One region of the Agrobacterium tumefaciens genome, then DNA from elsewhere that is predicted to be linked to it. Evidence: riboswitches for the same ligand, from Rfam matches in the RefSeq annotation. Region 1 holds a riboswitch; the other holds the start of a gene.

Region 1 (6,999 bases):
GTGGCTGGATCCTTGGTGAAAAGCGCGGGATCGGCCATGCGCTGCTCGCGTTTTGCGATCTCACCCTGGGCTTTTTCCATCTCCTTCGGCAGATTTTCGAGTGCGAATTTCTGCTTGAACGAAAGCTTGCCCTTGGCCTTTGCAGGATCTTGCGAAGCGGAAGTCGAAGGTGCGGCCTTCGCCTTTTCCTGTTTCTCCGCCTTGCGTTTTTCATCTGCCGCGCCCTTGCGCTGCGCCATCATATCAGAATAACCGCCGGCATATTCGATCCAGCGTCCGTCCGGCTGATCCGGATTGGCGGGTGCGATGGTGGAGGTGACGGTACGGTCAAGAAAATCACGGTCGTGGCTGACGAGGATAACCGTGCCGGAAAAGCCCGCAACGATTTCCTGCAACAGATCAAGCGTTTCGATATCGAGATCGTTGGTCGGCTCGTCGAGGATCAGGAGGTTGGTCGGCCGTGCCAGAATGCGCGCCAGAATAAGACGGGCACGCTCGCCGCCAGAGAGGTTGCGGATCGGCGTGCGGGCCTGTTCCGGCTGGAACAGGAAATCCTTCATGTAACCCGTAACGTGCTTCACTTCGCCATTGACCAGCAGATTGTCGCCGCGGCCGTCAGTCAGGTAATGCGCGAGCGTATCGTTGGGATTGAGATCCTCACGCTTTTGGTCGAGCGTCGCGATTTCCAGATTGGTGCCAAGTTTCACCGTGCCGCTATCGGGCTCAAGCTGGCCGGTCAGCATTTTCAAAAGTGTGGTTTTGCCGGCGCCGTTCGGCCCGACGAAACCGATACAATCACCACGATGCACCCTGAGCGAAAACGGCGCGACGATCACGCGCTCATCGTAAGCCTTGGTGATGGCCTCGGCCTCGATGACCAGCTTGCCGGATTCCCGCACGTCCGAAGCCGTCGCCTGCACGGAGCCCTGCGGCCCCTTGTGGCCGCGATATTCGGCGCGCATGGCCTGAAGTTCGCCGACGCGGCGCATGTTGCGCTTGCGTCTCGCGGTCACGCCATAACGCATCCAGTGTTCTTCGCGCTCAATGGCCTTGCCGAGCTTGTGCTGCTCCAGCTCTTCCTCCTCCAGCACCTTGTCACGCCATTCCTCGAAATGGGCAAAGCCGCGATTGAGACGGCGGGACTGGCCGCGATCGAGCCACACGGTCGAGGTCGAGACTTTTTCGAGAAAACGCCGGTCGTGCGAAATCAGCACCAGCGCGCTGCGCGTCTGCTGCAACTCGCTTTCAAGCCATTCAATGGTGGGCAGGTCCAGATGGTTGGTTGGCTCGTCCAGCATCAGAATATCAGGCTCCGGCGCCATGACGCGGGCAAGGGCCACACGCCGCGCTTCACCGCCGGAAAGGCTTGCCGGATTTTCCTGTCCCGTCAGGCCGAGATGTTCGAGCAGGTACGTCACCCGATAAGGGTCGTCACCCGGCCCAAGCCCCGCTTCGGCATAGGCCTGAACGGTATCGTAACCGGCAAAATCCGGTGCCTGCTCCAGATAACGGATGGTAGCGGAAGGGTGGCGGAAAACCTCGCCCGACTGTGCCTCGACCAGCCCGGCCGCAATCTTCATCAGGGTCGATTTGCCGGAACCATTGCGCCCGACAAGGCAGATGCGGTCGCCCGGCTCCACCTGAAAATTGGCGCCGTCGAGCAGCGGGGTCACGCCGAAAGTCAGCTTGATATCGTCGAGTTTCAAAATTGGGGGTGCCAAGGCGTCAGGCTCCGGTCAGATCATAAGGGCGGGCGAGGACGATGGCTTTGCCGCTTTTCAGCGAGAAATGCACAGGGCCGCCATTCGCGACATTGGAAATAGTGCGGGAAGAACCGAAAGCAAGCGCGAAATCGTCAAGCGGATAACGCACATTGCCGATATCAAGGCCCGCAAGGGCGGTAAATCCGGCCACCGAAAACAGCGAACCGGCCGGCAGATCGACATCAAGCGAACCGGGAAGCAGTGGCTGCGCCTCCTCGTCTCCTGACGTCAGTGTCACGTCGAGACCCCGTTCGGCAAGCGCCACCGCATAAAGAAGATGTTGCAGCGCATGGTCGCTTCTCTCGCCTCCAAGCGCACCCACCAGCAGCAGCGAAGACGCGCCACGGGAGAGTGCTTCCGAGACCGCAATCTCGCCATCCGTCACGGCCTTTGCGGCCGGGTAAGGCTGCCGCTCCACATCTGGCCAGGCGCCCAGCAGCTCTTCGCTGGCGGAATCGAAATCCCCCACCCAAAGCTCCGGCGCAAGACCGAGTGGTCCGGCATGGCGCATGCCGCCATCGGCCGCGATCACGCGGCTATCGGCAACCGCCAGCTTCAGGCGGTCGGTCACCGTGACATCGCCGCCAAGCAGAATGGTGAAACGCTCTTTATCCATGCCTTGCCTTATCTCACCTCAGCCAAAAAGGGAAAGCCGAAACCCGATGAAATCAGCCTATATTGATTTTCGCCGGCTTCGGGATTATGAAACGCTTCAGTGGTGATTTGCCGACCGGCTTGCAGCCACTTTAAAGAAGTCGCTAAAGGGTCGAGGAAAAAGGCAATTTCCTGGGACCGGCTGCGATTTCGCTGCCGGTTTTTTTGTTTTCGCAACGTTCTTTACGTCATCCGAAAAGAGAGTTCGACATGCCGATCAAGATTCCCGATACGCTTCCCGCCTTTGAGACCCTCGTTCATGAGGGCGTGCGGGTCATGACCGAAACGGCGGCCATCCGGCAGGATATCCGCCCGCTCCAGATCGGGCTTCTCAACCTCATGCCGAACAAGATCAAGACGGAAGTGCAGATGGCCCGCCTCGTCGGCGCCTCGCCGTTGCAGGTGGAGTTTTCGCTGATCCGTATCGGCGGCCACCGCGCCAAGAACACGCCTGAAGAACATCTTCTGTCCTTCTATGAGACGTGGGAAGAAGTGCGCCACCGCAAGTTCGACGGTTTCATCATCACCGGCGCGCCCATCGAGATGCTGGACTATGAAGATGTGACCTACTGGAACGAGATGCAGAAAATTTTTGAATGGACGCAAACCAACGTCCATTCGACGCTGAATGTCTGCTGGGGCGCGATGGCGGCCATCTACCATTTCCACGGGGTGCCGAAATACGAGCTGAAGGAAAAGGCGTTCGGTGTTTATCGTCACCGCAATCTCTGCCCGTCATCGATCTATCTGAGCGGCTTTTCGGACGATTTCCAGGTTCCAGTATCACGCTGGACGGAAGTGCGCCGCGCCGACATCGAAAAACACCCCGAACTTGAAATCCTGATGGAGTCAGAGGAAATGGGCGTGTGTCTGGTGCATGAGAAGGCCGGCAACCGGCTCTACATGTTCAACCATGTCGAATATGATTCAACCTCGCTTTCGGATGAATATTTCCGCGACGCGAATGCCGGTGTGCCCATCAAGCTGCCACATGATTATTTTCCGCATAACGACCCGGAACTAGCTCCGCTGAACCGCTGGCGCAGCCATGCCCATCTGTTTTTCGGCAACTGGATCAACGAGATATACCAGACGACGCCTTACGATCTCGAATCCATCGGCAAACTCGCCGCGTAAATTGCCGATTGCGAATTGCCGGGAAATGACGCAACGTCCGCCCGGCAATTCATGGCAATCGGGAGAATGATGCAATGAGCGACGGGGCAGCACGGGAGAATTTCGGTTTCACGGCAACCGGCGAAAAGGTCGAACGCGTCACCATCTCGAAGGGCGGATTGACGGCCAAGGTCATTACCTGGGGCGCAGTCATTCAGGATCTGCGCCTCGATGGTCACCAGCCGCCGCTCGTTCTGGGCTTCGATAAATTCGAGGACTACAAATATTCCTCCTATTTCGGCGCCACCCCTGGCCGCAATGCCAACCGCATCGGTGACGGCAAATTCTCCATCGACGGGCATGAATACCAGCTGGAGCTGAACGAAAAGGGCGTAACCCATCTGCATGGCGGCAGCGACGGCATGGGCAAACGCAACTGGATGCTGATGGAGCATGGCGAAAGCCATGCCGTTCTGCAGATCATCGATCCCGACGGCCGCGCCGGTTATCCCGGCAACTGCACGGTCACCGCCACCTATACGATCCTCGACGGCGGCGTGCTTTCGGTGGTCTATGAAACGGTGACCGACAAGCCGACCATCGCCAATGTCTGCCAGCACTCCTATTTCAACCTCGACGGTGCGGATACCGCTCTTGGGCATGAGATCAGCATCGCCGCTGATTTTTACCTGCCGACCAATGACAAACAGATACCAACAGGCGAAATCCGCTCCGTTGAAGGCACCATCTTTGACCTGCGCCAGCCGACGCCGATGCGGCGCAAGGAGGATGGCGAGCAGGTTCTCTACGATCACAATTTCTGCCTCTCGCCCGAGCGCCGCGCAAAACGCAAGGTTGCCCGCGCCTATTCCCCGGCCTCGGATATCGCCCTTGAGGTTCACACCACCGAACCCGGTGTGCAGTTCTATTCGGCCTTCAAGCTGAACGTTGCGGTCCCCGGCCTCGATGGCCGCCACTATGGTCCCTTTGCCGGTTTCTGCCTGGAAACGCAGATTTGGCCTGATGCCGTCAATCACCCTGATTTTCCGCACGCGATCCTGCGGCCGGGCGAAACCCTGCGTCAGGAAACAGATTATATTTTCAAGAAAGGCTGAGCGGATGGGCTGGATCAGTCCAGCACGCAGCCGACATAAGCACCCGAGGCCCGGGCGCGCCGCTCGATAAGGCCAGCCAGCCTTTGCAGACCACGACCCGGTTTGCTGGCGACCCGGTCAATGGGGTTGGGCAGGGAAACGGCAAGCAGTGCTGCCTGACGGGAACTGAGCTTTGCCGCCGGTACCTTGAAATGATGCTGCGCAGCGGCCTCGATGCCGTAAATGCCCGGCCCCCATTCGGCAACGTTGAGATAAATTTCCATCATCCGTTTTTTGGACCAGACGAAATCCGCCGCAATCGCCAGCGGCAGTTCCAGTCCTTTACGCAGGAAAGAACGGCCGTTCCATAAAAACAAGTTCTTGGCCGTCTGCATCGGAATGGTGCTTGCGCCGCGGGTGGAGGCCCCATCGAGCGCATTGCTGACCACGGATTGCATCTGATTCCAGTCCACGCCGCCGTGGAAACAGAATTGCCCGTCTTCCGACATCATCACGGATTGCACAAGGCGCGGAGAAATATCCTCAAGCGGCACCCAGCGCCGGTCATAGCCCTGCAGGGTAACCAGATCGGCAAGCATCAGCGTCGAGACCGGCCGGAAGAACGGCAGTGCATAGACCGGGATCAGCAGATAGGGCAGGATCAGCAAAGCCAGCAAGGTCATGATAATGCGCTTTGCCAACGTGCGAAAATCCACCTTCGGACTGCTCCGGTCTTCCGCCAGCACGGCGTAATCTGCGTCGCTTTCAGGCGTACTGCTCAATATCCGTCTCAGCCCCGCGCCAATCGAAGCCTTTCATAGTCCATTGCCGCCTTCAAGGCGAGTCTGGTCAAACAGTTACGCCCGGGAATCACGAAAAGGTTGCCTGGCCCCGCGCGGCATGTCAAAGAGCGCGGCATGGACGCTCAGATAACGAATTTCGAAACGAGGCTGCGCGAAAACGCGGCAAAAACCGAAGCCTTGCTTGGCCGCCTGCTTTCCGGTGAAGCACGCGCAGACGAGATCACGCGTCCGCAAAACCTGCTCGACGCCATGCGCCATGGCGTGCTGAACGGCGGCAAACGCCTGCGGCCCTTCCTCGTCATCGAAAGCGCAGCCCTTCTGGGCGGAGACGCCGAAGCTGCCCATTATGTCGGCGCGGCGCTGGAATGCCTGCATTGTTATTCGCTTGTGCATGACGACCTGCCGGCCATGGATGATGATGACCTGCGTCGCGGCCAGCCGACGGTGCACCGCAAATTCGACGAGGCGACCGCCATTCTCGCCGGCGACAGCCTGTTGACGCTCGCCTTCGATATTATCGCCGCGGACGAAAACCCGCTTGCGGCCGAGCGCAAGGCCGCGCTCGTGCTTTCGCTTGCCCGCGCAGCCGGCATCGGCGGCATGGCCGGCGGACAGGCGTTTGATCTTGCTGCGGAAAAAAAGGCGCCGGATGAAGCCGGCATCATTACATTGCAGGCTATGAAAACCGGCGCTTTGCTGCGTTTCGCCTGTGAGGCTGGCGCGATCATTTCCGGAAGCGACGTCTCCGAACGGCAAAGGCTACGCCTCTTCGGCGAAAAAATCGGCCTCGCCTTCCAGCTCGCCGATGATCTTCTCGATCTCACTGCCGATGCCGCCACCATGGGCAAGGCAACCGGCAAGGATGCCGCACGCGGCAAGGGAACATTGGTCGCCTTGCGCGGCGAAGACTGGGCGCGCGCCAAGCTGCAGGAACAGGTAACGGAAGCCAGTGACCTCCTGGCCCCCTATGGCGAAAAGGCCGCAATTCTCATCGCGGCCGCAAGGTTCATTGCCGAACGGAAAAGCTGAGCCGGTTTCCCCGCTCAGCTCCCTATGCCCAATCAGCCCTTGAGAGGCGAAATCAGCACTTCAACGCGACGGTTCTGAGCGCGACCGTCAGGTGTTGCATTCGATGCGATCGGCTGCGAAGCACCGAAACCAAGCGTCGAAATACGGCGCTGATCGACGCCGCGCGCACCGAGATAATTGGCAACCGAAGCGGCACGACGCTCCGAGAGGCCCTGATTGTAATCGGCGCGGCCGGTAGAATCGGTGTGACCGTTGATGTCGATCAGCGTGCGGTTGAACTTGTTCAGCACGATTCCAACGGAATCAAGCGTTTGATAGAAGGGCGGGATGACTTGGTCCTGATCCGTCGCAAAGGTGATGTTCGACGGCATGTTGAGGACGATGCTGTCGCCGCGGCGGGAAACCGAAACGCCCGTACCCTGAAGCTGGGCGCGAAGCTCAGCTTCCTGACCATCCATATAATTGCCGATGGCGCCGCCGGCGAGTGCACCGATGCCCGCACCGATGAGCGCGGCATTACGGCGACCGGTCGGCGAACCG
Region 2 (6,999 bases), 570 kb from region 1:
TGGCAATGGCGGTCGGCAATGCGGTGCTGGATGTCGTTCTGGCCGACGGTTTTCTGGAAAAGGTTCGTGATGTCGCGCTGGTCTTCCGCCAGGGACTGGCATCGCTCAAGGACCGCTATCCTGATGTAATCGAGGAAATTCGTGGCGAAGGCCTGTTGATGGGCATCAAGGCGAAGGTTCCTTCGGGCGATCTGCTGCAGGCCATGCGCGCGGAGCACCTGCTCGGCGTTCCGGCAGGTGACAACGTCATCCGTCTCCTGCCGCCGCTCGTCACCACGGCGGAAGAGGCCCGCGAAGGGCTGGCGCGAGTGGAAGCGGCTGCCGCCTCCCTGACAGCGAAACAGGCGAAAATCGCCTGAAACCAATCAAGGGCGGGCCTCTTCCTGGAGGCTCGCGAGCATGGGACAGTTTGAAATGGCTTCACCAAAACATTTTCTAGACCTTTCGGCCGTTGGGTCGGAGGATTTGCGGACGATTCTTGATGATGCGCGGGCGCGCAAGATTGCCACCAAGGCCGGCACTGCGGAAAAGCCGTTAGCCGGCAAGATGCTGGCGATGATCTTTGAAAAGCCGTCCACCCGAACCCGCGTTTCCTTCGATGTCGGCATGCGTCAACTCGGCGGTGAGACCCTGTTCCTGTCGGGTACGGAAATGCAGCTCGGTCGTGCGGAAACGATCGGTGATACGGCCAAGGTTCTGTCGCGTTATGTCGACGCCATCATGATCCGCACCACGGATCATTCGCGCCTGCTTGAGCTTGCCGAACATGCAACCGTGCCTGTTATCAACGGCCTGACGGACGACACCCATCCCTGCCAGATCATGGCGGATATATTGACGTTCGAGGAACACCGCGGTCCGGTGAAAGGCAAGACCATTGCCTGGACGGGTGACGGCAATAACGTGTTGCACTCTTTCGTTGAGGGCTCGGCCCGCTTTGGTTATCGCATGAATATGGCGGTGCCCATGGGCTCTGAACCGCATGATAAGTTCCTGAACTGGGCGCGCAATAATGGCGGCGAGATCGCGCTATATCATGATGCCGACAAGGCGGTTGCCGGGGCAGATTGTATCGTTACCGACACCTGGGTATCGATGAACCAGGAACACAAGGCGCGCGGCCACAACATCTTCCAGCCCTATCAGGTGAATGAAGCACTGATGGCCAAGGCCGATAAGGACGCACTGTTCATGCACTGCCTGCCGGCGCATCGCGGCGAGGAAGTAACGGACGGCGTTATCGACGGGCCGCAATCGGTGGTCTTCGATGAGGCGGAAAACCGGCTCCACGCACAGAAGTCCGTCATTGCCTGGTGCATGGGCGTCATCTGACGAACATCGTCGGTTCCGACTGATGCCTGCCAGGTGCTTGAACTTGGCCGCATACATTACCATCTGTGGGACTTCGAAGAGGCTCGTCGGTTTTTTGCTGGCGGGCCATCATCAAGATTTGCACGATTTTCCCCGGAGGCGGTTTCGCTTCCCGGATCTCTGTGCGACAAGCGGAAAAAGCACATTCAAAAAGCCGGACTTTTGGACGGTAGCGGCGCAACGGCTGCGCCAGGGAGTTATGATATGGCAGATGTAACGGTTGAACTGGACGATCTCGTTCTTGCTGGCGACGACAAGGTCGTGCCCTTTCAGGTCGAAGGTCTGGATGTGCGCGGTCGCGCCGTACAGGTTGGGCCGCTGCTGAACGCCATCCTCGAACGGCACGACTATCCCACGGTTGTTGCCCGCCTGCTGGCGGAAGCGACCGTTCTGACGGCGCTGATCGGCACATCCCTGAAGTTCTCCGGCAAGCTTACGGTGCAGACCAAGGGTGACGGCCCGGTGGACCTTCTGGTCGCGGATTTCACCGCACCCGAGAGCATGCGCGCCTATGCCCGTTTTGACGAAGAACGACTGGCCGAGGCAATCGCAGCCGGCGCCACCTCGCCCGAACAGTTGCTGGGCACCGGTATTCTCGCTTTTACGATCGATCAGGGTATGGGCATGCAGCCCTATCAGGGCATCGTTCCGCTGGATGGCTCGTCGCTGGAAGAAATCGCCGGGGTTTATTTCCGCCAGTCTGAACAGCTTCCCACCCGCGTGCGCCTCGGCGTTGCCGAGTTCTTCGACCGTGACGGCGAAGGCAAGCCACGCCATGGCTGGCGTGCCGGCGGCGTGATCGCCCAGTTCCTGCCGCAGGCGCCGGAGCGTCTGCGCATGCGCGATCTCCACGGTGGTGATGGCGATGAAGGCGGTTACGAAACGGTGGAAGACGATGCCTGGACCGAGGCTGTAACGCTGCTGAATACGGTCGATACCGATGAATTGACCGACCCGCAGGTGCCGGTCGAACGTCTTCTGTATCGGCTTTTCCACGAGAGTGGTGTGCGCATTTATGATCCGCAGGCCATTTTCGATCGTTGCAGCTGTTCGCGTGACAAGATCAAGGGCGTTCTGTCCGGTTTCACCGCTGAAGAGATCAAGGCGAGTGAGGAAGACGGCGCAATTGCGGTGACGTGCGAATTCTGCTCTACCACCTATCGCTACGACATCAGCGAGTTTGAAAACGTCTGAGTAGAAAGCCGCGCTTTTAAAAGGCGCGGCTTCTCAACCGCCTTGTGAACCTCAGTTCAACACCCGCAAAAGCCCGGGTGAATCCAGCGAGAAGGCGGGTATGGTGACGTTGAACACCTCGCCCTTTTCGGTTTCCATTTCATAATGGCCGAACATCAGGCCTGAAGGTGTGTCCAGCGGGCAGCCGGAAGAGTACTCATAGCTGTCTCCGGGGTTCAGGTGTGGTTGCTCACCAACGACGCCTGGCCCGTAAACCTCATCCACCTGGCCGTTCTGATCGGTGATATGCCAATACCGGTTGACGAGTGTCACCGTCATATCAGAGTTGTTCGAGATCACGACTTTATAACCCCAGACGTAACGGTCGTCATCCGGGTCGGATTGTTCTTCGAGATAATACGGATCGACCGTTACCTCGATATCCCTTGTCAGAGCACGATACATACGCGCCACACCTCGATATTATGCCTGTTGCCATCATCCTACACTATAGGCTCTGGCTATCGTCAAGAAAATGAACGGCTTGACGGGCGGGAGCCACCTGTTGTCGCGCCGTTTTCCACCGTTAGGGATAACGATAAAGGTAAATATTAGTTGCCCGCCACAGGATTTTGCCCCTTGCGGAGCCGGCTGCGGCGCCACGGCCCAACGCAGGGTAGGGCCATGGCGCTTATGGATTGAATTCTCAGGCGGAAACGGCTGCCAGCCCCTTCGCCAGATCTTCCAGCAGGTCGTCCGTATCCTCGATACCGCAGGAAAGACGCAGAGTTCCGCCGGAAATGCCGAGTTCGGCGCGCGCCTCATCGGAAAGGTTCTTATGCGTCGTGGTTCCGGGGTGGGTGATAAGGCTCTTGGCATCGCCCAGATTGTTGGAAATCTTCACGATCTCCAGCGCGTTCTGCAACGCGAAAGCCGCGTCCTTGCCGCCCTTCAGTTCGAAAGCCACCAGCGTCGAACCGCCTGACATCTGCCGCGCGATAATATCGGCCTGCGGGTGATCGGCGCGACCGGGATAGATGACCTTGGCGACCTTGCCGCTACCGGCGAGGAAATCGGCGATCTTGCCGGCATTTTCCGTCTGCTGCTTGACGCGCAGCGGCAGGGTCTCGATGCCCTTCAGCAGCGTCCACGCGTTGAACGGCGACATGGCCGGACCGGTGTGGCGGAAATAGTCCTGCAGCTCTTCCTCGATCCATTTCTTGTCGGAAAGGATCACGCCGCCGAGGCAACGGCCCTGGCCATCAATATGTTTGGTCGCCGAATAAACTACGATATGGGCGCCGAGTTCGAGCGGCTTCTGGAAGAGTGGCGTCGCAAATACATTGTCGACCACGACCTTCGCGCCGATCTGGTTGGCAAGCTTTGCCACGCCGGCAATATCCACCACTTCGAGTGTCGGATTGGTCGGGCTTTCAAGGAAGAACAGCTTGGTATTCGGCTGGATCGCCTTTTCCCAGTTGCCGAGATCGCGTCCGTCGATCAGCGTGCATTCGATGCCGTATTTCGGAGCAAGCGTCTCAACCACCCAGCGGCAGGAGCCGAAAAGGGCGCGGGCAGCAACGATATGGTCGCCTGCACGCAGCTGGCACATGATGGCGGCGGTGACGGCCGCCATGCCGGAGGCAAGCGCCCGGGCGTCTTCGGCACCTTCCAGCAGGCACATGCGCTTTTCGAACATGTCATTGGTCGGGCTTGCATAACGGGCATAGATGAACCCGTCCGTTTCGCCCTTGAAGCGCGCTTCGGCGGCTTCGGAGTTTTCGTAGACGAAACCCTGGGTCAGATAGATCGCTTCAGACGTCTCACCATAGGGGGAGCGTAGCGTGCCGCCGTGAACGAGCTGGGTTGCCGGGCGCCATTTATTGCTCATGTGATCACCTTCAAAACAAAAAAACCGGTCGCAAAAGCAGACCGGTTCCAAGCACCCGGTCTTTTTAGCCACTTGTTTAACGTGGCTGCAAGCCGACCGGCCAAATCACCACGGGATAAGCTTGCCATACTGCCGTTATCGGCTTGCGTCAATGCTTTCCTTTTGGTTTTGTCGCCGTAAAAAGGAATGATGATCATGACGAGAACCACGGGCATTTTGGCGGATGGCGCTATCCGGGCGCTGTTTGCAGGCGGCAAGCTGAAGAGCGAGGCCGAGCTCGATGTTGACCAGGTGCAGCCCGCCAGCCTCGATTTGCGGCTGGGCTCAAAAGCCTATCGCGTTCGTGCCAGCTTCATGCCCGGCCCCGGAACCCGCGTCATCGACAAGCTCAATCGCTTCAGCCTGCACGAGGTTGACCTCTCTGAGGGCGCCGTGCTGGAAACCGGTTGCGTTTATATCGTTCCGCTGATGGAAAGCCTGGAACTGCCGGCGGAGATGTCGGCTTCGGCCAATCCCAAAAGCTCGACCGGTCGCCTTGATATTTTCACCCGCGTGATGACCGACAACGCGCAGGAATTCGACAAGATCCCGGCGGGATATACCGGCCCGCTTTATCTGGAAATCAGCCCGCGCACCTTCCCGGTGGTGGTTCGCCGCGGCTCGCGCCTGTCGCAGATCCGCTTCCGCATCGGCCATTCGCTGCTCAACGAAAGCGAGCTTTTGAAGCTGCACGAAACGGAAACGCTGGTTGCCAGCGAAACCCCCAACGTGACGGGCGGCGGCATCGCGCTTTCGATCGACCTCAAAGGTTTCGGCGATAATGGCCTGATCGGTTATCGCGGCAAACACCACACGGCTGTGGTGGATGTCGACAAGAAGGCCCAGCACGACGTTCTCGATTTCTGGGAGCCGCTTCATGCGCGCGGCCGCGCCGAGCTGATCCTTGATCCCGATGAGTTCTATATTCTCGTCTCACGCGAAGCCGTGCACGTACCGCCGCTTTACGCCGCCGAAATGACGCCTTTCGACCCGCTGGTGGGCGAATTCCGGGTCCACTACGCCGGCTTCTTCGACCCAGGCTTCGGCCATGCGCAGGCCGGCGGAACCGGCAGCCGCGCGGTGCTGGAAGTGCGCAGCCATGAGGTGCCCTTCATCCTCGAACACGGCCAGATCGTTGGCCGCTTGGTATATGAACACATGCTGCAGAAACCGGAAGGCCTCTACGGCACGGGTCTTGGATCCAATTATCAGGCTCAGGGCCTGAAACTCTCCAAGCATTTCCGCGTGGAATAATGAACCCGCCGGGCGCTTGACACCCGCTGCGAACTGTCCGATGTCTTTTTTCACGGTGCGGGTGTAGCTCAATGGTAGAGCAGCAGCTTCCCAAGCTGAATACGAGGGTTCGATTCCCTTCACCCGCTCCAGCGACCTTTCCAACAAGACCGATGACGTCCACGAAACGCTGAATTTTCAGCGTTTTTGCCTCACGCGTGCGTAAGGTCGTGCAACGGTATGCAGTGACATCCAGCAATTTTGTCGGTAAAAATTACGGTATTCATCAACGTGGCGGGAAGCCGATACCGTAAAATGGCCCTGACAGACATTCAGGTAGAACGCCAAAGCCGATAGCAAGCCGCGCAAGCTGTCTGATAAGAAGGGGCTTTACCTCTACATTTCGGTTGCCGGTGGCAAGTCCTGGCGGTTCGACTATGATTTTTTCGGTAAGCGAAAAACACTGACGATTGGGGTATACCCTAATGTTCGGCAATTCGGCGACCCGAACTTTTACTGGGCGCTGCGAGCATATCAGCTCTATTCAAAAGTTAGCCACGGAACACCTTGAACGAGCCTACCACCATGCGCGCAGCTGTCGCCTAGGCGGGATATCTGTTTCCCATTAATACTTGCAACGGACGAGCCTGCGATGATCTTGTCATTAGTAGGCACGCCTGCGCACAGACATGTGTCACCAACTGTGGCGATTGGTACACCTTCGACGTTCACAAAACTCTGCTGCGTCGAATTTACCGGTCCCCCAATATGAGGTTTAGGACCGGGGTCGATCATAGGGCATATATGCATATGGCCTTTTAAACTGACCGGGCGTCCAACCATTCAACTTTCCTTTTTTCGGACAACCTTACTATGGATTGGCAATTAAGCGTTGCGAGTGAAGATGACCAAACAACTAATTACCGATTCTGCGCACGTGTCGGGGTGGGAAGGGTGTCATATCAACCAGTTGGAAATCATGCGCCTGTGCAAGTATGCTCATATGTGGAAAGGCGTCATATACGATCAAGCTGTTGGCGTTTCTGGGGCCACCAAAGGCAAGGATGGGCTTGAATCCGTAGATTTGCCCAGCTCCAAGATCACCAAGTTTCGATTGTGCCACCTTAAATAATGGTCTGCCGTTTTCGTCTGGCATGTCGTATGAGTCATCGTCAACCATCAGTAAACTCGTTAAAATCGTCAAGTTTGGGTCGACCCCCTGTTTAGGAGAGGTTAGCCAGCGGCAAGACACCTGACTTTCCGGTAGAGTGACATAAACACTCCGATGAGTT

The links. Region 1 has a riboswitch for S-adenosylmethionine ahead of metA (homoserine O-acetyltransferase MetA). Riboswitches for the same ligand answer to the same signal wherever they lie in the genome.
Region 2: linked by a shared signal. The riboswitch ahead of CFBP6623_RS00595 (O-succinylhomoserine sulfhydrylase) and the one ahead of metA (homoserine O-acetyltransferase MetA) in region 1 are both predicted to bind S-adenosylmethionine.

Annotation. Positions count from the first base shown of each region.
Region 1 covers NZ_CP039903.1:2,593,467-2,600,465, forward strand. The annotation lists gene CFBP6623_RS13035 (ABC-F family ATP-binding cassette domain-containing protein) at 1-1,721, opposite strand, end outside; gene CFBP6623_RS13040 (thiamine diphosphokinase) at 1,726-2,379, opposite strand; SAM riboswitch at 2,469-2,545, shown strand; gene metA (homoserine O-acetyltransferase MetA) at 2,628-3,554, shown strand; gene CFBP6623_RS13050 (aldose epimerase family protein) at 3,629-4,648, shown strand; gene mtgA (monofunctional biosynthetic peptidoglycan transglycosylase) at 4,663-5,409, opposite strand; gene CFBP6623_RS13060 (polyprenyl synthetase family protein) at 5,545-6,459, shown strand; gene CFBP6623_RS13065 (OmpA family protein) at 6,492-6,999, opposite strand, start outside.
Region 2 covers NZ_CP039903.1:114,296-121,294, forward strand. The annotation lists gene CFBP6623_RS00575 (aspartate aminotransferase family protein) at 1-359, shown strand, start outside; gene argF (ornithine carbamoyltransferase) at 415-1,332, shown strand; gene CFBP6623_RS00585 (Hsp33 family molecular chaperone) at 1,576-2,565, shown strand; gene apaG (Co2+/Mg2+ efflux protein ApaG) at 2,617-3,009, opposite strand; gene CFBP6623_RS00595 (O-succinylhomoserine sulfhydrylase) at 3,251-4,435, opposite strand; SAM riboswitch at 4,479-4,557, opposite strand; gene CFBP6623_RS00600 (2'-deoxycytidine 5'-triphosphate deaminase) at 4,631-5,728, shown strand; tRNA gene CFBP6623_RS00605 (tRNA-Gly) at 5,786-5,859, shown strand; gene CFBP6623_RS27050 (Arm DNA-binding domain-containing protein) at 6,108-6,278, shown strand; gene CFBP6623_RS00615 (PAAR domain-containing protein) at 6,248-6,550, opposite strand; gene CFBP6623_RS00620 (GAD-like domain-containing protein) at 6,624-6,999, opposite strand, start outside.